2 regions of the Bacillus sp. z33 genome follow, and region 2 is predicted to be linked to the other one. Evidence: riboswitches for the same ligand, from Rfam matches in the RefSeq annotation. Region 2 holds a riboswitch; the other holds the start of a gene.

Region 1 (11,573 bases), on a different contig from region 2:
ATGCTTACAGTGCTTATCATATGGAAGATCATAGTACTCTGCCAATCTTCGCATCATATAGTTGGCATTTAAAACGGCATACTCTGTTACAGCCTTTAATCCGTCTGGTCCCATTGAACGAATATACGTATAGGCACGGACATTGATTCCAAAGTTACCATAGTACGGTTTTACCCTGCCGATTGATTGCGGGCGATTATAATCAAGTCGGTAACCATTCTCTTCTTTTACGATAAGTGGTTTAGGTAAAAACGGAATCAACTCTTTTTTCACTCCAACTGGTCCTGACCCCGGTCCGCCACCGCCATGCGGTCCAGTAAATGTCTTATGCAAATTAAGATGAACAACGTCAAAGCCCATATCACCCGGCCGAGCTTTTGACAATACAGCATTCAAATTGGCACCATCATAATATAGTTTACCACCGGCACCATGAATAATTTCAGCCATTTCAACTATTTGCTCTTCAAAAAGTCCCAATGTGTTCGGATTTGTAAGCATTAAGGCTGCTGTATCCTGACCTACTACCCTCTTCAAATCTTCCAGATCCACCAATCCATCCGGACCGGATTTCACCGTAATGGTTTGTAATCCTGCTACTGTTGCCGATGCAGGATTTGTGCCATGTGCAGAATCGGGAACAATTACTTTTACACGATTGAAATCCCCCTTGGCTTCATGGTAAGCACGAATGAGCATTAATCCCGTCCACTCTCCATGCGCACCAGCTGCCGGTTGCAGAGTGACTTCATCCATACCTGTAATTTCCTTCAAACTTTGCTGCAAATCGAACATTAACTCTAAGGATCCCTGCACTGTTTCCTCTTCTTGGAGCGGATGAACATGAGCAAATCCATTTAGCCTGGCAACATTTTCATTTATTTTCGGATTGTACTTCATTGTACAGGAACCAAGCGGATAAAAACCGGAATCGACACCATGGTTTCTTCTCGAAAGTGCGGTATAATGGCGCATAATATCCAACTCCGATACTTCTGGAAGCTTTGGTTCCTCTGTGCGAATAAAGTCCCCAGGCAAAAGGTCTGTCAATGCTACATTCGGAACATCCATTTCAGGTAAAGAATAGCCGATGCGACCCTGTTTTGTCTGTTCAAATATTAATGGTTGATCGTGCTTATTCATGAAAATCCCCCAATTCCCTAACAAATCTATCAATCTCTTCTTTCGTACGCATTTCTGTGACAGCCACAAGCATATGATTGGTTAGTGCAGGATAATCCCTGGCCAGGTCATACCCGCCAATAATCCCTTGCTCAAGGAGCTTTTTATTAGCTAAAGCCACGGAACCATTTAATATAACGACAAATTCATTAAATGATGGTCCTTCAAAGGCTATATCAAGTCCCTTTGCTTTCAATTGTTCCTTTGCATAATGTGCTTTTTGAAGATTTTGAAGCGCCATTTCCTGAACACCTCTCTTCCCTAAGGCTGTCATTGCAACAGAAGCCGCAAGTGCATTTAACGCTTGGTTAGAGCAAATATTTGAGGTTGCTTTGTCTCGACGAATATGTTGTTCCCTTGCCTGCAAGGTTAGTACAAACCCTCTCTTGCCTTCCTCATCGAGTGTTTGACCTACCAAACGTCCTGGTACCTTTCTCATTAGCTTGGTCGTGACGGCAAAATATCCACAATGCGGGCCGCCAAATGCAGCAGGTATTCCGAATGGCTGAGCATCTCCTACGACAATATCTGCACCGAATTCACCGGGTGGTTTCAGGACACCAAGGGATAGTGGATTACTAGAAACGATGAACATTCCCTTGTGCTCATGAACAATATTTTCGATTTCAGATAAATTTTCAATTCGGCCGAAAAAATTTGGATATTGTGTGATAAAACCAGCGGTATCATCCGTCATCATTCTCGCCAACTGTTCTGTATCCGTAATTCCATCTTTACAAGGGACAACTTCAAGTTCAAGATATTGGCCCTTTGCATAAGTGGATAACACTGCTCGTGATTCCGGATGTACCGCTTCTGAAACGAGCAATTTCTTTCGGCGTGTATGGCCTGCTGACAGCATAGCCGCTTCAGCCAACGCAGTACCGCCATCATACATGGAAGAGTTCGCCACATCCATTCCAGTCAGTTCACAAATCATTGTTTGAAATTCAAAAATAGCCTGCAATTCCCCCTGGGAAATCTCTGGTTGATACGGTGTATAAGCGGTATAAAATTCTGATCTTGATATGACATGATCAACGATGATAGGCGTGTAATGGTCATATACTCCAGCACCAAGAAAAGAACTGTTCGTTTTAAGATTGGCATTTTTCTCAGCAAGCTCTGTTAATTCCTTCAGTAAAGATGTTTCGGACTTTGCCTTTTTTATCTTATATTCACCTTTAAATCTTACTTTTTCAGGGATATCAGAAAATAAATCATCAATTGATTCTACACCAATCGCGTCTAACATCTCATTCTCATCCTGGGCTGTCATTGGTAAGTAACGATGCTTCATTTTTTTACTCCTCCTGCCTGAGTACGTTTATAAAATGGGGTATTGACGATTTGCGCCTTCACTCTTTTTCCTCTGATTTCTATCTCTACTTCCTCATCAAGGACTGCAAATTCAGCTTTGATCAAAATAAGGCCAATATTTTTCTTTAATGTAGGAGATTGCGTTCCCGTAGTCACTTCACCTATTAGTTCATCTTTATCAAAAACCGGATATCCATGTCTGGGAATGCCGCGATTAATCATTTCAATGCCAACAAGCTTCCGAGACGCGCCATTTTCCTTCTGTTCTTTTAATACTTCCAACCCAATAAAATGTTCTTTATCCGTTTTGACAGCGAAACCTATCCCTGCTTCAATTGGTGTAATTGACGGAGAAAGTTCTTGGCCATATAAAGGCAATTTCGCTTCAAAGCGAAGCGTATCTCTTGCCCCGAGACCACAGGGAATTAGACCCCTATCCGTGCCAAAAGCTAAAAGGTTTTTCCATAAATTGACCACATCATCGCTCTTACAATATAATTCAAAACCATCCTCACCTGTGTAGCCTGTTCTGGAAACAAGTACACGGATATCATTAATCATGACATCTTCGCGAAAAGAAAAGAATCCGATACTGTCCAGGTCAACATCCTTTGTAAGCCCCTGTAAAATATCTGCAGCAAGCGGCCCTTGCAAGGCCAATTGCCCCATTTCTTCAGATATATTTCTCAGGTCCACATCTTCACCAGCATATTTTTGCAGCCATTCAAAATCCTTATCTATATTAGAAGCATTCACTACTAATAAATAATCGTCTTCATCTTTTTTATAAATAATTAAGTCATCCACTGTTCCGCCATCTTCATAACACATAGCCGTATACTGCGCACGCCCTGGTTTTAGCTTACTTACATCATTTGTCATCATCTGCTGCAGAAATGGTAAAGAACCAGTTCCCCTAACAGTGAATTCCCCCATATGTGATACGTCAAAGAGGCCTGCTTTTGTACGCACTGCTTCATGCTCCTGTTTAATGCCCGAAAATTGAACAGGCAATTCCCAGCCGCCAAAATCAATTGTTTTTCCACCATATTCTTTGTACACACTGATAAGCGGAGTCTGCTTTAATTCTCCCATCCTTATCCTCCTAAAAAGTTTGTATTATATAGATCCTCTTGCATCTTTATTTAATGATACTGTTTATATGTTCTTACTTTAGAGCACAACTTCTCTCAGCTACTCAGATTTGAATGTATTGATAACTAGTAGACAAACATATGAAAAAGGACAGAAACCTCCCTTATATGGGAAGTCTCTGTCCTGATACCTGAAAGTTTACCGCCGGCATTTGTGTGTGCGTTGGCGTTTCCTCTTGGGTGGCTTTGCAAATAAGAAAGCGCTCTCCAGAGATGCGTCCAGCAAGCGTCTGTTTACCTGAGAGATTCATGGAATTCCATTTGCTCCTTCGGTGCCGCTATTACACGGTCTCTCCCCTTGCCTTCATTCGCTCATATTCTTATGTAATTTGGTCATACTAAACAAAAAGCAAGAGGTAAACCATTTTCAAAATAATCTATACATTTATATCCTACCATCTTCAATAATCAGGTGGCAACCATTTCCTTACAGGAACGAATGATAGGAAACTAGATTTTTTATTTGACCATACATTTTATCAAAAAGCTTAAATCAAGAAAGTTGGGGGTTGCATTGAGTTTAACACCAAAGATCTATTTCGATGAAGAGTGGGAAAAGGAGCTTGAAGAAAAAATTAACGGGGACGGTCCATGGTGCAACTATTCTCTTTTCAAACTCGGATTGGAAGCTGAAAAGCATAATCTAATTCCAGAATTCAATGGTCTCCTCAGCCCAAAGCATTTATCTGGATTTACGCCTCTATCCCATCAAACAGAAGCAGCTACAGAAGTCATTGAAAGGATGAATGGCAAAGCCATACTGGCTGATGAAGTTGGGCTTGGTAAAACGATCGAGGCTGGACTTATATTAAAGGAATATATGATTCGCGGGTTAGTAAGCAAAATCCTGATTCTTGTTCCAGCTTCCCTTGTTTCCCAATGGGCAAAAGAGCTGAATCAGAAGTTCCATATTCCGGCAGTCATATATAGAAAAGGATATGGATGGGATTCAGAATGTATCATTACATCAATTGATACCGCGAAACGGGAACCGCATCGTTCAGCCATTTTGGAACAAACCTATGATATTGTCATCATTGATGAAGCTCATAAATTAAAAAACAATAAAACCAAAAACTATGAATTTGTACAAAAAATCCAGAAAAAATTCTGCTTACTGTTAACGGCGACTCCTATTCAAAACAAGCTTGAAGAAATTTTTTATCTTATTTCATTGCTTAAACCGGGTCATCTGGGGAGCTATGCCAAATTTAACGAACGTTTTTCTGCTAAAAAGCGTTCATTAAAAGATGATGCCTATTTAAAAGAATTAGTGAATATGGTCATGATTCGAAATAAACGCCAGGACACCGGAATTGAATGGACCAGCAGAAAAGTGGAGACGATATTTATTGAGTTCACTGAAAAAGAACAAGCTCTTTATGACGGTGTTTCTTCATTTAGAAAAGAATTACCTGATGGAATAGGAAGTACATTTTCTACCTTAACCCTGCAACGAGAAGCATGCAGCAGCAGAGAAGCAGTCTATTTTACGCTGAAAAATATGCTGGATCGAAATCCAGATGCCGGACCAAGTTATAAGCAAGCGATACATAACCTGATTAACCAGGTTGAATTGGTTGATTGCAATTCAAAAGCAAAAAAAGCACTTGAATTGATTCATTCCATTAAAGATAAGGTCATTATTTTCACCGAGTATAGAGCCACTCAATTATATTTACAGTGGTTTCTTAAGCAAAATGGAATCACTTCTGTTCCATTCCGTGGTGGGTTTAAACGCAGTAAGAAAGACTGGATGAAAGAACTATTTGAAAAACAAGCACAAGTCTTAATTGCTACAGAAGCAGGTGGAGAAGGAATTAACCTGCAATTTTGCCATCATATTATTAACTTTGATTTACCTTGGAATCCGATGCGCCTGGAACAAAGAATTGGCCGAATACACAGGCTTGGACAAACAGAAGATGTCCGCATTTATAATTTTTCTACCAAGAATACCATTGAAGAACATATTATGAAAATCCTATATGAAAAAATCCATTTATTTGAACGAGTTGTTGGAGAACTTGATGATATTCTAACCAGACTGGAGGTTAAGAATCTTGATGAACATCTAACTGACATCGTCAGCAAATCAAAAACAGAAGGTGAGATGAAAATTAAAATGGATAATCTCACTTCCTTAATTCAACTTGCCCAAGATATTAAAAAGGAGATGCCTACACATGCAGCAACAGGAAATTCATGAGTTTCTCGTTCAATTTTTCACAACCAATCATTGTGAAATCATCAATCAGGGACCAGCCCACCTCACTGTGCAATTGACGATTGATATGGATAAAGAATTAATGAATCGTCCTTTTTACTGGCATTATCTCGAAAAGATAGGTGGGGTACCCAATCCGATGAGTTTAACTCTTATCCTCGATAAGGAGGCTGCCCCTCCTGGTTTAAAGGGAGAATTCATTCATTTTGGATCACCACGCCTTCATCAAATATTTTCTTCTGCCCAAAAATTATCTAAGCATATTCGTTTGTTTGAGGAAATTAAAGTGACAAGTGGCCAAATGCCCTTGTTTCCGTGGCTGGTTGTAAATGTAAATATTTCCTATGAATGTGATCGAAAAAGGGACTTATTTTGTTCAATCGGATTAAATTTAATTAATGGTATTTTTGCAGAAAATTTTATCGATTCGGTTGACAAACTCACGCTTACACCTAAAATATCTGACTATACATTTACACTAACACCCATCATTCGTTATCAAAGCGGGTTGAATCGACTAAAGACGTATATTCAAAATAAAATCAATCAGGATGACCACGCGTGGGCTGATGATGCCTGTGTACGTTGGAATAAAGATCTAAATTTGCTGAACCATTTTTATGAGGATCAAAAAGAAGAGGAAAGTAAAACGTATGAACTCGAAAAAGAGGCATTGCGCATGCAATATGAACCCCGGATCCGTGTCAACATCATAAATGGGGGACTCTTTTATCTTACTGGTAAAGCTATATAAGGGAGAAAAGTGTATAAAAAAGCGGCTATAATAAGACCAGCTATAGTTAATTCTACGAAAACCATTCTTGTAACTATATATCTCAGGTTGAAAATAGGGTCTAGAAGAATTTCATATACCTGAACGAACCAAATAATAGGAATACACTTGTTTTATAGAATGCAAGTAAACTCAATTATCCAAAAGCCATATTTAAAGGGTGTACCTGTTTTTTGCTTGTTAACGCGAACTCATTGTATCGATATAAAACATAGTTAGGAAAAAGGAGTACATAAAAAACAGTGGATTCGAATTCGAACCCACTGTTTTACTTAAAAAGTCTTCCGTTTAAAGAGCATTCGAATGGATACCGGAATGATTCCAAACCAATGGCTCATGAATGGCTGCCTGTCATCCTTATGATGGCGGCGTTGCTCTTTACGTTGTTCCTTTGGCTGTTTCATATACACTAACCATTGAATGGTTAAAAATTTTACATAATCATTTGTTTTCATCACTATTCACCCATCAGCAGTATCTCCACATTTCCTATACTCTATTCATGGACTTCCCAAAGAAATGCTAGTTTACAGTGATTTTCATTAAAATCTCATCGATTATATCTAATGTTGTTTTTCCATCTGTTAACAAATGAAATTCAGAAGCTTGCTTATACAGATTCATCCTCTTTTGATACAGACGTTCAATCTGCTCATTTTTATTGTTGTTCAATAAGGGCCTTGATGCATCAGTTTCCAGCCTTTTCATAATTTCAGCAGGACTGGCATCCAGCCAAATGACTGTACCATTTTCGTTCATATATTTTCGGTTGCTCTCCCTTAGGATGATTCCACCGCCTGTTGCGATGATACTATTTTCAGTGGGCAAGGATTGTAATGCCTGCTGTTCTATTTCTCTAAACCCCTCTTCTCCTACTTCATCAAAGAGTTGCGGGATAGACTTTCCAGTACATTCAACCACCCTCTGATCACTGTCATAAAAGGAGCAGTCCAGTTTTTCAGCAAGTGCCATACCCGTAGTCGTTTTCCCCGATCCCATAAATCCAATTAAATAAATGACAGTCATACCATTCCTCCTAACTACCTGTCCAGTTTACAACTTTTCCTGCCGCTGTTGAATAAGTGATGGTTTCCCGTCTCACAGTGTGGTCCGTCTGAATAACAAGTGAGATTTGATAGAAACCATTCTCAAGTGGCTTTATATGATAGGTTATTCTTCCATTATAATAAACCCATTCCCCTTTTGTCTCTGGGATATGTCCATCGTCAAGCATTGAGATCGCAGCATTTGTACCCACATCACCTAGATAGGTAGTTTTTAGCCATTCCATTTGGAATTTATGGTACGTTACTTCCTGAGTCATTTTTCCAATCGAATAAAAACACACAACAAATATAACTGAAAAGAATAATAGTGCTACAGGCATAAATATCCCACGCTCATTTTTAAGAAGGTTCATATTTATATCGTTTAAATAGCCGTTTTTCATATTTATCACCATTTATAAACATTACTGTTATCGTCAGTAACTTCTCCTCTTTTTTTAAATGGAAGCTTTTAATATTTTGGAGAACCATTTCATGACCTGACCCATTTACTCTCCTTCTCACCATATTGTAGTAAATCTCATACGTTACCTCTTCTCCTTCTTTATCCAGTAAAAGGACATTGCTTTTTGGGACTTCCAAGTTTCTTGACTTTTGTATTTCCCTCTCCAATTGGCGGATGAAGATATTCCATTCCATTCTGGAGTTGGTATTCACATCTTCATTATGCCAGTCCGTGACGCTTGCAAGCGCACCTGTCATAAACACGGCTAATAAAGAGAATAACCCTAGCGCAAACAGCATCTCAACCATTGTAAATCCATCATTTTTTAGGCAGAATTTCATATACTTTTTGTAACTTATTCTTTGAGTTGCTATACTCCGCAACATAAACGTCCCCTTCAAGATAAAAAGTATAGGTCTTCCCTTCAATATCTGCTTGTCCGCTATATAACGGACGGCCGTTTATTTCATGATCATTCAATTGTTCAAATAACCTATTTAATGCAACTTCCTCCATTCTATAGTCATTCTTTTGTGCCATGCTGACCATATATGCAGGCAGTAATAAGCAGCAGCTTACCATCAGTATTCCAAATGAAATCAGGAGATCCAACATAACATACCCATTCTCTTTATATCTCTGATATATAAAATCTCCCCCTCCCTAATTGAAAAACAAGCTTGTAAATCGTTTTCCCATTTTTATCTGTCAGATTGATTGTTGTCGGCCCTTCGATATTGCCTGATGAAGTGTAGGTGACCGTCACATTACCAACTTTTTTAAACTTTATTGATTCAGCCTTTTGTATCGATAAAATCTTATGGTTCGTGTACGTATAAGCTGAATATTCATTTTGTTCGGTGGCAAATCTAAGTGTGACATATGTTTTATTTTCAAAAGCATAGGCTTGTGCATAGTAAATATCCTTCTGAAGTTGATTCAAGAACACCTTTTGCTCATATGTTTCAAACATCTTAAATGTAATGGTACTTACGACAGTCAGCATTAAAGTTAGACATCCAAGTACCATTAACACCTCTACTAAAGTAAAACCATCTTCATTCCTTTCCATCCTTGTTAATCCTGAAGACTGACAGTTCCATCAGCCGCGATGACGGCGGTTTTCCCCTCCGGACATTTAACATCCTCTTTTAAAAACCCTTCTGAAGTAAGGTTTTCCAAGGACGGCATACTGCCTTCCTTTAATTTATACGCTTGCACTTGTCCCTCAACCATCTTGACATATGCATCGCATCCCTTGCCATTAACTGCTTCCTGATTTTTCATTACATTTGGTACTGTAATAATTAACAAAACAGATATAACCAACATCACAATCAACATTTCAATCAATGTAAATCCTTGTTCATTTTTAATATATTTCATCACATACACCATCCTAGATCGTATTCATTAATGAAATCATTGGCATTAAGATGGCCAGATAGAGCAGAATTACAAGTATGGCTACAATGCCAAACATTAACGGTTGAACCACCTTTATATATCTTTCTGTCCTCATTTCCATTTCACTTAATAGCATTTTACTGTAGTAAAGCAGCTCCTCGCCCAGTAAACCATTTTTTTGCCCGTGGCTGATTACTCTTTCAAAGTCTGTCATAAAGATTTTTATAGTACCGCAAATACTATCAAGTGTATCGCCCTCTTGAAGGCGGTTCATCATTTGATGGGCAATTTCCCTTACCAGTTTTTTGGGATCCTGTGCGCTCATGATAGTTAAAGCATCTATTATAGAAACGCCGCCCTTCAATAAAGAACCAAGCTGCATAGAGAAATAATACGTGCTCGACAGTCTTCTAAATGTACGTAATAAAGGAACTTTATTCATCAGTAATTCCTGTTTTATTTTAGATATTTTTTTTAAATAGTAGTGGTAAATGAGCATTAGGAAGGTTAATAGCAGAATGATAATAAGAGGAAGATTATTAATCAAGGTAGCGAGTAAAACCGATAGTTTTAAAAATATATTGGTTTCTTGTCCTGCTCCCTGATACATTTCTGAGAATTTGGGCAATAAATAATTGGTGAACGCTTGCAGCAAAGCAAATGTAAATACAAGCAAGAAAATTGGATAATATAATAGATTTTTTAATTTTGTACGATCTTCACTTTTCTTTAACCAGATCTTTCCCCCATCCTTTAAAGATTTTGATAGCTGTCCATGTTTTTCTCCATAGGATACCAAACCAACCAACTCTTGTTCAAAATTCAGCCACTCTAAAAAATCTCTAAATGTATGGCCGTCTTTTAATAAATCAAGCGCCTCTCTGATTCCATCACGGTATTTCTTTTTCCCATGAATAATTGAAAATTCAATCCCTTCATACAAGGTAAAGCCGTTTTCCAATAAATCGCCCAATTCCTGCAAAAACCTCGCCTGATCCTTACCAGACCATCGGGACTTTTGATTAGTCGTCATGCACCCACCTCTCATATTCTTTTTGATCTACAAACCCATAAGCCACAGCCTTGCTTATGAGGTGTGATAAATCCGGATATTGATAGTCTACTTTATCTCCTTCCATCTCCGCCCATACTTTCGCCAATTCATTGCCATAAATCATTTCATGCACGCTTACCCTTCCCCTATGCTTTTCCATGAGGCAATATGGTGAGCATTCATCCACACAAAAAGGGCAATGCAATTCTAATAATCTTTGGGATGTTACTCCTAAAAGAGTCTGTTTAGCTTCCTCTCTGTCTATACCAAATTCCATGAGCCTTCTTACTGCCCCTAATACATCACTTGCATGCATTGTGCTTAATATTAAATGGCCTGTTAAAGCGGCACGAACTGCTATCCTTGCTGTTTCGGCATCCCTAATTTCTCCAATCATAATAATATCTGGGTCATGTCGCAAAGCTGCCTTCAAACCGATGGAATAACTAATTCCGGCTTTCTCATTAATTTGGACTTGAATGGCATCATCGGACTGATGTTCAACGGGATCTTCTAAAGTAATGATATTTCGATTAATAGTATGTTTTGCATGATGAAGCATGGAATATAAAGTAGTGGTCTTTCCACTTCCAGTCGGACCGCAGAACAATAACAAACCATGAGAATGCTTCAGCATGGAAATTAAAGTCGTTGACATTTTTGGAAATAGGGAGATTTCTTCAATTGGGAGAGTTTGCAAATTAGGAATAATGCGGATGACGAGTGATTCTGAGTATGGAGTTGGTAAGGTTGATAAACGAAGGCCAATCCATTTATTTGAAATAAACATCGTTAAAGCACCTGACTGTGGACGTCTCTTTTCTCCTATATCCATCCCGGCCATAAATTTAAAATGGGAAATGAGCCTTTCTGCTCTGTCTCTCTGATAACTGCCTCCAGGGAATAACCGATTGTGAACACGGT
Region 2 (11,573 bases):
GTTTACTACTAAGCAACTATTTAGCGCATCCCTCATTTTTTCAATCGCAGGAACATTAGTAGGAGCTATGGCACCTAACTTTGCCATTCTTCTATTAGCCCGTGTCATTCAGGCTATAGGAACAGGTCTCTTACTACCGTTAATGACAAACGTTATTATGGTTATATACCCGCCTCATAGACGAGGAACAATTATGGGGATGATGGGGCTTGTCATTATGTGTGCACCCGCTGTCGGTCCCACTCTTTCAGGATTGATCGTAGATAGCCTGAGCTGGCAAGCGATTTTCTGGATTTGCTTACCTTTACTTATCTTTACGTTCATATTTGGTCTCATTTATATGCAGAACGTATCAACAATCACGAAACCAAAAATAGATATTCTCTCCATTATTCTGTCATCCATTGGTTTTGGAGGAATCGTCTTTGGATTTAGCAGTGCCGGAGAGGGTGCTGGCTCATGGAGCGACCCAGCTGTTCTTTTACCGATCATTGTTGGGGCACTCAGCCTTATCCTATTTTCTTTCCGCCAGTTTAAAATGGAACAGCCAATGCTTAATTTACGCGTATTTAAGTTCCCTATGTTCTCCATTGGACTTTTAATGGTATTCCTGGGAATGATGATCATTTTATCCTCAGCGATTTTATTGCCTATGTACCTAAAGGGCGGACTGTTATTGCCAGCTCTAGCAGCCGGCCTTGTCTTATTGCCCGGTGGAATTGTGAATGGAATCATGTCTCCAATTACGGGTAAATTATTTGATACGTTTGGACCGAAATACTTAGTTATTCCCGGTTTTATCTTAACAACAATAATTACTTACTTATTTACAAATATATCAACCGAAACTACACAATTAACGGTCATCATCATGCACACATGCATGTTTATCGGAGTTGCCATGATTATGATGCCTTCGCAAACAAACGGGTTAAACCAATTGCCAAGACAGTTTTATCCTGATGGAGCTGCCGTCATGAATACCCTTCAGCAAATTGCAGGAGCGATTGGAACTGCCGTTGCTGTCAGCATCATGTCAGCTGGCCAGGCAAGCTATATGGCTACTGCAGATCCTACTAATCCACTTGCTGTCTCTGAAGCTATGACAGCAGGTGTGCAAAACGCCTTTCTATTTGCGTTTATTGCCTCCATTATTGGATTGGTAGTATCCTTCTTCATCAAACGCGTGGATGTTTAAAAGTGAATAAAATAAGAGGATGGCATTTGCCATCCTCTTATTTTATAAATCTAAAAACATAATAAAATCTCTCTCGTAAATCCTGTCTTTTTCGCTTCACATCGGTCCTGTATGCTTAATCCAGCTTCCTTCATCATGCTATCGATCCGTTCCCCTGTCACAACTACTACCCTGTCTGCGATGCGATTTGCATGCTTTAAAATCGATAATTGTTCTTCAGAAGTCGCTGTATGGCATAAATTATAGGGTAAATCAACGATAGCTGCATCATAGTGCTCCGTAATTTCCTCAATTGCACCTATTTTAATATCACAGCTATATCCAAAATGAGCTACATTTTCCCTGGCTCCGATAGCTGGCAAGGGCTTGATATCACGTCCACAAATCGTAATTCCCATTGATAGGGCCTCTACCAATACATTTCCAATGCCACAGCATGGGTCAATCGCTTTGATACCATCTGGATTGGGAATCGCAATATTAACAACTGCCCTTGCCATTCTAGTACTGAGAGCTGTCGAATACTCACGTGGTTTCTTTTGATGATGCAACCAAACCGCTTCATTTTTTTCATAAATCCCTACATACCATTTACCACCGCAAGTAATGATGCCGAGAACAATATCCGGCTTTTCCAAATTAGCTTCAGCCTGGATTTGCAATCCTATTTCACGTTCAATCTCTCTTCGACGAATGAAGCTTACTTTATCTTCTAAATCATTCGTTTTCACAAATATCGTTTTAAATGTCTGATCAGGGAAGGATAACTCGCCTGCCTTCTGATAAATCGTCTCCAAACTGTCCCCTTCAATGAGAATCTCTATTCTTTCCCTGATAAAGGGGCTTCTGCTTGGATTGATTTTTTTTGGACTTTTAAATACGAGATTTTCAGGATTCGAATTAAACAGTGCCCTGAATTCCATTTTACATAGAGGTTCATCCTCTGAACTGCATCCATACGTATAGATATAAATTGGCTTCACCAATCCTATTCCTTATATTCTTTAGAACAATCACTTAAATAGATTAACAGGCTTATTATAAAGTATTTTAATAGGAAACGAAAATATCATACATATAGTAATGCATATACATCACTTGAAGTAATCTTAAAAATGATTATTGAAGTAGATTATGAATCATGAGGTGTAAGTAACCCTTAAGCCATTGGATGTAAAGATCAGCTGTGCTCCTGGTATACAGAAGCATGTAGCATTGCCAGAAATCCCCCACACTTTAATGATTTATTTCTTTTAAAACATATAAAAAAACAGGTAGAGAAAACTATTTGTTCCTCTACCTGTTCTAATTTTACATATGATGATGCAGTTCCTTCTCTGATTGCTTGATCAACTTTGCTTGTGGAATTTTGGATAGATTAATCCATTTAATGATGGAAGCCACCATAATGACGAGACCCAATCCAAGCATGATAATAGATAGAATACCATTTAAGACATTATATCCACCGGCATCTGGATTTAAATATACATTCTTAATCATCCAGTATCCCCCGACATTAACCGTTACATATAGATAGGCCAATGGAATTAAACAAGTTAGCATATACCAGCGTTTCTCTGCGATTTTCAAAACAACGGTGGCTCCTACTATCAATCCTATGGAGGCCATCAATTGGTTGGAAACCCCAAACAGAGCCCAGACGGAACTGATATCTCCAGAGAATAATAGATATCCCCAAATAAAGCAGGCCAGTGCACTAGCAAAAATATTAGCTCCGACAGAATCTGTTCGCTTAAGCGGTTTGATAAAGTCTCCAAAGAAATCCTGGATGAGATAACGGGCAACCCTGGTACCTGAATCAATCGCCGTTAAAATAAATACCGCTTCGAACAGGATTACAAATTGATAGAAGTAGGAAGCCAGGTTTTGGAAGAATGGTACACTGGTAAAGATTTCTGTCATACCGACAGCAAGGGTTACTGCACCACCTGTTCTTCCTTCCAAGTCCATATCTACTGCTTCTTCCAATCTATTTAAATGGACTGTTTCCATTCCTAATGTAGAATAGACTTCAGGAGTAGAATTAATTGCAAAATAATCGCCAGGCTGAAGAGCAACAGCTGCAATTAATGCCATAATGGCTACCAAACATTCTACTAACATTGCACCAAAAGCTATACCTTTGATATCCCTCCAACGGCTAACCATTTTAGGTGTGGTTCCTGACCCAACAAAAGCATGGAATCCCGAGATCGCTCCACAAGCTATCGTAATCGAAATAAACGGCCAAACCGGACCGGCCACAATTGGACCGCCCCCATTTATGAAGTCAGGAATAATGGCCGGGAACTCAACAGAAGGGTTAACAATAAATACGCCAATGATGAGTGCGGCGAAAACGCCAATTTTCATAAATGTACTTAAATAATCACGTGGTGCAAGCAATAGCCAAACAGGAAGAGCTGCGGCGAAAAATGCATAGACTGGTAAAATAATAGCAAGAGTGCTTTTTTCAAGTGTTAAGAAATCGCCCAACCACGTCCCCTGAATTTGAGGTCCAAAGAAAATAGCAGCCATAATTAAGATAAAACCAACTGTCGTAGGAATTTTTAAGTTTCCTGTTTTCTTATGATAGATTCCCACTAACATCGCAATCGGTATTGTAATCCCTACTGCAAATGTCCCCCATGGGTTTCTTTCCAGTGCTCCAAGTACAACCAATGACAAACCTGCCATCGTAATCGTAATAATGAATAGCATGGCCAAGCCCGTACAAAATCCCGCTACAGGTCCAAGTTCTTCTTTTGCTACCTCAGATAATGATTTACCATCCCGGCGCATAGAGGCAAAAAGAACAACTGTATCATGAACAGCTCCTCCGATTACCGCTCCAACAAGTAACCAAATCAATCCAGGTAAATAACCAAACTGAGCTGCCAGAATTGGACCAACCAATGGTCCGGCAGCAGCAATGGCTGCAAAATGATGTCCAAATACAACCCATTTATTGGTCGGCACATAGTCCTGCCCATCCTCAAATTTTTCTGCTGGTGTTGGCGTATCATCAGATAACTTCAAAACTTTGTTTGCCATAAACGTCCCATACAGACGGTAGGCGATTAAAAGGATGCAGATAGAACCAATCACTATAGTAATTGCATTCATTTTACTATTCCCTCCTCTTTTTATGTATCTATTAATTGAGACTAATTCTAACCAATGCCACCCTCCCATGTATTCAATCTTTCCATCCTCTAATAAATCGTCTGCTAACATTTTCATTATATTGTAAAATTTGAGAAAAATAAAAAGAAAGCCCTTTCTTAATGAGGCAAATTCATTGGGTACGATTTTATCTTTAAAAGCCTTGACATGCTTTAGTATGAAATTATATTCTTGACTCTATGACTCTGTTAATGTTCAAGAATACTTAGCACTCCTCTCCCTTTAGCGACATCAGTCAAGTTTCTTTCAGAAAACCAAACCTTTCCTGGTTGTCACTTACTCGGAGTTCTGCAAGCCTATTAAACATCAACAGTTCTAATATAGAAAATCTTCAACAAGGAGAATCATTATGTGGTTTATTTTTTCACTTCTAACAGCATTAGCCTGGGGCGGTGCTGACCTATTTTACAAAAAAGGAACAGATAGCAATGACAAGTACAGCCATATAAAAATTATAATCATGGTTGGTCTTGTAATGGGAATTCATGCAACTGCCTATATGATTATAAAAGATATACAGTTTAATCCAATGGATATGATTAAATATTTGCCTGTATCTGCTTTATACATCCTATCCATGGCATTTGGATATATTGGTTTGCGCTATATTGAATTGTCCATCGCTTCACCGATACAGAATTCATCAGGTGCCGTAACAAGTATTCTGCTTTTCATCTTTTTCACTCATGAGCTGAGTATCCTGGAAGTACTCGGGATTATCATCATCACTCTAGGGATTGTCGGAATTGCCGTTCTGGAAAAAAGAGCAGAAGATGAAGCACGTCTACTGAATTCTGAGCATATCGATAAAAAATATCAAATCGGTTTTTTGGCCATCATCTTCCCGATTTTATATTGTATTATTGATGGGCTTGGTACCTTTGCGGATGCCATCTATCTGGATGAATTAAAATTAATCAGCGAAAATTCAGCGTTATTAGCTTATGAATATACCTTTTTCATCTGCGCAGCTGTATCCTTTATCTATCTGCGTTTTATCAAGAAGGAATCCTTCCATGTATTTAAAGAACGGGATAAAGGTATCGCAGCTATTTTGGAAACGGTTGGGCAATTCTTCTATGTTTTTGCCTTGTCATCAGGAAATGCCATTATCGCGGCACCTTTAATTGCATCTTACAGTATCTTTTCAGTCATCCTGTCACGAATCTTCCTAAAAGAGAAGCTGACAAAAAAACAATACATGATCATCGCATTTGTCATTTTCGGTATTATCCTGCTTGGAATTGCGGATGAATTGTAGATTTAAAAAAGTATGTAATTCCGTTCTTGTACGAGCATATCAAGGACCAAATCTTCATTGATTTGGTCTTTTTGTTATGCCCTCCTTCCCTTAACCATAAAAAGAAAAGTATTCAACCGCTCTTCCTATGAATCTGGTAGTATTCTCTTTTGATTTCAAATCCCTTGTTTTGTATCTAATTAATTCGTTTCATCCTTTGGTAATCCAAAAGTCTCATTCTATTTAATAGACACAATCCATCCCCTTCTTTTTTCCTTATATAAAGCTTTAAATGCAATTTACCTATATTTTATTTTTACATAGTTTTTATTTTGGAATGGCCTTTGAAGTTTACTTTACAACATCCTCTATAATCACGGTTTCATCAGATTAAACAACTACCTGCAATACGTTTGACAACATATTAATTTAGTGATAGCATTTTTGTCATATCATTTTTCTGAAATTTTATTAAAAATTTAATATAGCATGCATTGATCGCTGTGGATAAAACTATAGCGGGAGCAGCTTCTGGAGAGACTGTATATTTACAGCGCCGAAGGATTCACAATCTCAGGCAAAAGGACAGAAAGGTAACGATTTTTGTTATTTTAGCCCTTTTAGAGATTGGAGACTACCAATCTCTTTTTTTATTGTCCAATCATCAATCGTGAGGTGGGACATTGCATCTAAATAAAGAGAAAGTATGACAATTATCTATTTTACTAGGTGCCTGTTTTAGACATCTAAGAATAAACGGGGGCATGCAACTTGGCTAAACAAGAGTTAAAAAGAGACTTGAAAAATCGTCATGTACAACTGATTGCAATAGGGGGTACTATTGGTACCGGCTTATTTTTAGGTTCCGGAAAATCGATACATTTAGCCGGTCCTTCCATTATTTTTTCTTATTTGATTATAGGGATTGCTTTATTTTTTGTGATGAGAGCCTTAGGAGAATTACTTTTATCCAATTCAGGCTATACGTCCTTCATTGATTTTGCTGCTGAATATCTTGGCCCCTGGGCTGGATTTGTAACTGGCTGGACGTATTGGTTCTGCTGGATTATGACGGCCATGGCTGATATTATCGCTGTTGGGTTATATACACAATACTGGTTTGATATCCCGCAATGGGTACCTGCCATCATCTGTTTAGTGATTCTTTTAGGATTAAATCTTTTGACCGTCAAACTCTTTGGTGAGTTAGAATTCTGGTTTGCCATTATAAAGGTCGTCACTATTGTTGCACTTATTATCATAGGAATCGTACTCCTTGTGATTGGTTTTGAAACGGATAGCGGAACTGTTTCTATTTCTAATCTTTGGAATCATGGCGGCATGTTCCCGAATGGAATATCGGGGTTCTTACTATCTCTGCAAATGGTTGTCTTCTCCTTTGTAGGAGTTGAACTTATTGGTGTATCAGCTGCTGAAACAGCTAATCCGCGAAAGAACATTCCATCTGCTATCAACAAAATACCCGTTCGGATCTTGCTGTTTTATGTAGGTGCTTTATTTGTAATTTTATGCATAAACCCTTGGGATCAATTAAGTGCAACAAGCAGTCCATTTGTGGGGGTATTTGCCTTAATCGGTATTCCAATGGCAGCGGGTATCATTAACTTTGTTGTCTTAACTTCTGCAGCCTCTGCTTCAAACAGCGGACTATTCTCAACCAGCCGTATTCTTTACAATTTAAGCAATAACAAAGAAGCGCCTGAAAATTTTTCTAAATTAAATAAACATCATGTACCTAGTCATGCATTATTTACTTCTACAATTGTAGTTTCAATAGGTGCACTGCTTAGTAAGCTGATACCAGAGCAGGCTTTTACAATCGTTACAACAATCAGCGCTATCTGTTTTATTTGGGTATGGAGCATTATTTTGATTTCCCATATTAGATATGTCAAAACAAGGCCTGATTTAAGAGCTTCAACTACATTTAAAGCTCCATTAACACCAGTTATAAATTACGTGATACTGGGTATGTTTGCTTTCATATTAATCGTGATGCTCTTTGCTGCAGAAACACGTTTATCCATGTTGTTGACACCATTATGGTTTATCTTATTGATTGCTTTATATAACTTTCAGAAAAAGAAGAGATCAAGATAATAGCTCATTAATAATAATGCACTCTAATTGTTAAGTATGATCAAACAATTAGAGTGCATTTTTTATCATATACACTGTATGAACGACCAGCAGTCAGTGACTTAATGAAAATTGAGCCCGGCACGATACCAAACTCAGTTAAAATAGTTTAAAGATCTATTTCCTTTATTTATCATTCTCTAGTTGCTCCTTATTCTGCGGTATAATCGCTGTGAAAGGATCGAGATCCACTGTATCTAAAAATAAATTAAAATTAAATTCCAGAATGGCATGATTTTTTGATCGATATCCCCTTCATATACAACTTTTTCACTTAAAATCAAACCAGGATGTTAAATACGTTTTCTATGTACTAAGCCCTCTTAAATCCAATAAAAAGTATAAAAAAAGCAGCCTTACATCCGAATGAATGGAATGTAAGGCTGCCAAAATTTTATTGTATAAAAGGATATTGATTGGAATTATTCGTGTTTGTGCATATCGATGACCATACGGCCTTGGATCTTACCTGCTTCCATTTCTTCAAAAATATCATTTACTTCATGCAGGCATCTTGTTTCTACGATTGGCACTACTTTGCCCTCTGCTCCAAATTGGAAAGCTTCTTCTAAATCTTTACGTGTACCTACTAAGGATCCAACGATTTGAATACCATCCAATACGGTTTTCACAATAGCCAAATCCATTGTTTCAGGAGGTAATCCTACTGCAACAACTTTAGCAGTGGCACGTACAGAGTTTACAGCTTGGTTAAAAGCAACTTTGGAAACAGCTGTTACGACAGCAGCATGAGCTCCGCCAACTTTTTCTTGGATCCACTCACCTGCATCACCATCAGTTAATGGGTTACATACAAGGTCTGCTCCCACTTCTTTAGATAATGCCAATTTATCATCATTAATATCCACCGCAATTACTTTTGCATTGAATACATTTTTTGCATATTGGATAGCAAGGTTACCTAAGCCACCACAGCCATAGATAGCAATCCATTGACCTGGTTTAATATCAGAAACTTTGATCGCTTTGTAGCAAGTTACACCTGCGCAAGTAATACTGCTTGCTTGTGCCGGATCTAACCCTTCAGGTACTTTAACCGCATAGTCCGCATCGACGATACATTGTTCAGCCATCGCTCCATCAACTGTGAAGCCAGCATTTTGTACGCTGCGGCAGAAAGTTTCATTTCCTGTCACACAGTATTCGCAAGTTCCGCATCCTTTATAGAACCAGGCAATGCTGACACGATCTCCTACTTTTAAACTTGTCACATCGTCTGCAATTTCTTTTACAATACCGATTCCTTCATGCCCAGGAATTCTTCCCGGAACTTCACCAAAATCACCTTTTGCTACATGCAAATCTGTATGACATACTCCGCAATATTCTACATCAACTAAAGCTTGACCGGGTTGTAATTTAGGTAATTCCTTTTCAACAATTTCCACTTTACCAGGATTCTTTGCACTCACTACAGCTGCTTTCATTCCAATCATTCCTCCGTATGTATATTAGATTGCTCAATGTTTCACATACTTATTGTAATTGTGTTTATTCGCAAAAGCAATACATATTTAATAATTTTATATAATCAGATTATTATATAAATACATTTCGAACTATCAGATAAAGTTAGAAAATATGAAATATGAGTATCACAAGTTCTGAACTTAAATAAACAAACTCAAGAAGTTAGACTTTTAGCTCTAACTTCCTGAGTTTCATAATCAGAGTTCCGGTTTTATCGGTCCTTTTTAAAATAATCGTATATTTCTAATTTGATTTTTTTAAGTTAAATAATAGCTCTCCAATTTTATGCTTTTAAATAGCTTACTCTATGACTAGCGATAAGAATGACCTCTGCACAATCGGCTCGCAGCCATATGAACTTACAGTTAGAATCCTGCTTATGATTCCTTCCTTTTACTCAAAAACAGATTAACTTCATCAATACTTGGATAAGAGTTCTGAGTACCGCGTTTTGTGACACTTAATGCTGCAAAGGCGGTGGCCATATTAATCGCTTGAACAACATTGCCATTCTGTTCATAATAGTGGGCAAAACAGCCGATAAACGCGTCTCCAGCTCCCGTAGTGTCAATTGCATCAACCCTATATGAATCCACAATATGTGCCCCATTATCGGTGACCCACATCACACCACGGCTCCCCATCGTTACAATGACGTTTTTAACCCCTTCCTCTACCAGGCTGGCTGCAGCAGCTTCTATTTGTTCAATCGTTGAAACAGGCAGACCTGTTAAAATCTCGAGTTCACTTTCATTCGGAACGAAAAAGTCACATTTACATACATAGCTATAGTCCAATTTTTTTGTAGCTGGTGCTGGGTTCAGGATAACAGGAATCCCAAGCTCGTTCCCAATTTCTATAGCACGATAAACAGTCTCGAGCGAAATTTCCAATTGAAGAACAATCAAAGAACATGTCTTCAGCTTTTCTTTTGCTTTATCCACATCCTCTGGTAAAAGATATTGATTAGCCCCTTTTATAATTAAAATACGATTTTTGGAATCCGGATCAACAAAGATTGGTGCAACCCCGCTGGAGGTTCCCTGAACCTTATTGGTAAACTCTGTATCAATGCCGTACCGCTCCAAATTTTGAATGGTATTATCTGCAAAGATGTCATCTCCTACTTTTGTTACCATCATTACCTTTGAGCCCAGTTTTGCTGCCGCTACAGCCTGATTGGCACCTTTCCCTCCACAACCCATTTCAAAATCCGGAGCCTCCAGGGTTTCTCCCTCTTTTGGCATTCGATCAATATATGAGATAAGATCGACCATATTCGATCCAATAACTGCAATTCCCATTATTTTATCCTCCTTATTTTTTCCTCACAGAGAAGATTCTATATACTAATTTTTCAACTATAATATAATACTAAAGGATTATTTTGGTAGATTAAACTGTAAGAATAACTATTTTTTCTATGTTCACAATAATATTCCCTTATTTCATCTTTCTCTTATACATGCTTTTCTCCTATAATCACAGTCATATTATTTGAAATTTCCTTGAATTAGTCGAATAATAGGAAAGTAAACGTTTACTTGATGATTATTTCTATTCCAAAATAGCATCAAAAACCTTACATCTACGATTTTCAATACGAACAAAGGGGAGAAGTTAACATGATTTATGCAAATCCTAATACGGATGGGGCAGTTGTCCATTTCAAAGAAAAATACGATAACTTTATCGGAGGTAAATGGGTTGCACCGGTTAAAGGTCAGTATTTTGAGAATAAATCTCCAGTAACAGGAGAAGTCTTTACGAAAGCCGCTCGTTCTTCTGCAGAAGATATTGAATTGGCATTAGATGCAGCACATGCAGCTAAAGAAGCTTGGGGGAAAACTTCTACTGCTGAACGTGCTCGTTTATTAAATAAAATTGCTGATCGTTTAGAAGAAAACTTAGAAAAGATTGCTATAGCTGAAACTTGGGATAACGGGAAAGCAGTGCGTGAAACATTGAATGCGGATATTCCTTTGGCAATCGATCACTTCCGATATTTTGCAAGTGCCATTCGTACACAGGAAGGAAGAACTACTCAATTAGACAATGATACAGTAGCTTACCACTTCCAGGAACCACTTGGGGTAGTGGGACAAATCATTCCTTGGAATTTCCCGATTCTAATGGCTGTATGGAAAATTGCTCCGGCCTTGGCAGCGGGCAACTGTATCGTATTAAAACCTGCTGAACAAACTCCTGCCTCCATTATGGTACTCATTGAATTAATTCAAGATTTACTACCAGCAGGTGTCCTTAATGTTGTAAACGGTTTTGGCGTGGAAGTTG

Evidence for each region. Region 2 has a riboswitch for glycine ahead of AC4G3L_RS15315 (amino acid permease). Riboswitches for the same ligand answer to the same signal wherever they lie in the genome.
Region 1: another riboswitch for glycine. It lies ahead of gcvT (glycine cleavage system aminomethyltransferase GcvT); the one in region 2 lies ahead of AC4G3L_RS15315 (amino acid permease).

The regions. Positions count from the first base shown of each region.
Region 1 covers NZ_JBZFQN010000001.1:1,012,263-1,023,835, forward strand. Annotated here, with positions in the region: gene gcvPB (aminomethyl-transferring glycine dehydrogenase subunit GcvPB) at 1-1,143, opposite strand, end outside; gene gcvPA (aminomethyl-transferring glycine dehydrogenase subunit GcvPA) at 1,136-2,482, opposite strand; gene gcvT (glycine cleavage system aminomethyltransferase GcvT) at 2,479-3,597, opposite strand; glycine riboswitch at 3,773-3,870, opposite strand; glycine riboswitch at 3,873-3,964, opposite strand; gene AC4G3L_RS04735 (DEAD/DEAH box helicase) at 4,171-5,865, shown strand; gene AC4G3L_RS04740 (YqhG family protein) at 5,843-6,637, shown strand; gene AC4G3L_RS04745 (YqzE family protein) at 6,949-7,131, opposite strand; gene AC4G3L_RS04750 (shikimate kinase) at 7,199-7,702, opposite strand; gene comGG (competence type IV pilus minor pilin ComGG) at 7,713-8,126, opposite strand; gene comGF (competence type IV pilus minor pilin ComGF) at 8,083-8,574, opposite strand; gene AC4G3L_RS04765 (hypothetical protein) at 8,507-8,803, opposite strand; gene comGD (competence type IV pilus minor pilin ComGD) at 8,820-9,260, opposite strand; gene comGC (competence type IV pilus major pilin ComGC) at 9,266-9,574, opposite strand; gene comGB (competence type IV pilus assembly protein ComGB) at 9,588-10,628, opposite strand; gene comGA (competence type IV pilus ATPase ComGA) at 10,618-11,573, opposite strand, start outside.
Region 2 covers NZ_JBZFQN010000004.1:139,182-150,754, reverse strand. Annotated here, with positions in the region: gene AC4G3L_RS15335 (DHA2 family efflux MFS transporter permease subunit) at 1-1,198, shown strand, start outside; gene AC4G3L_RS15330 (TRM11 family SAM-dependent methyltransferase) at 1,249-2,121, opposite strand; gene AC4G3L_RS15325 (carbon starvation CstA family protein) at 2,510-4,327, opposite strand; gene AC4G3L_RS15320 (DMT family transporter) at 4,737-5,648, shown strand; glycine riboswitch at 6,149-6,226, shown strand; gene AC4G3L_RS15315 (amino acid permease) at 6,399-7,748, shown strand; gene adhP (alcohol dehydrogenase AdhP) at 8,210-9,235, opposite strand; gene rbsK (ribokinase) at 9,656-10,582, opposite strand; gene exaC (acetaldehyde dehydrogenase ExaC) at 10,904-11,573, shown strand, end outside.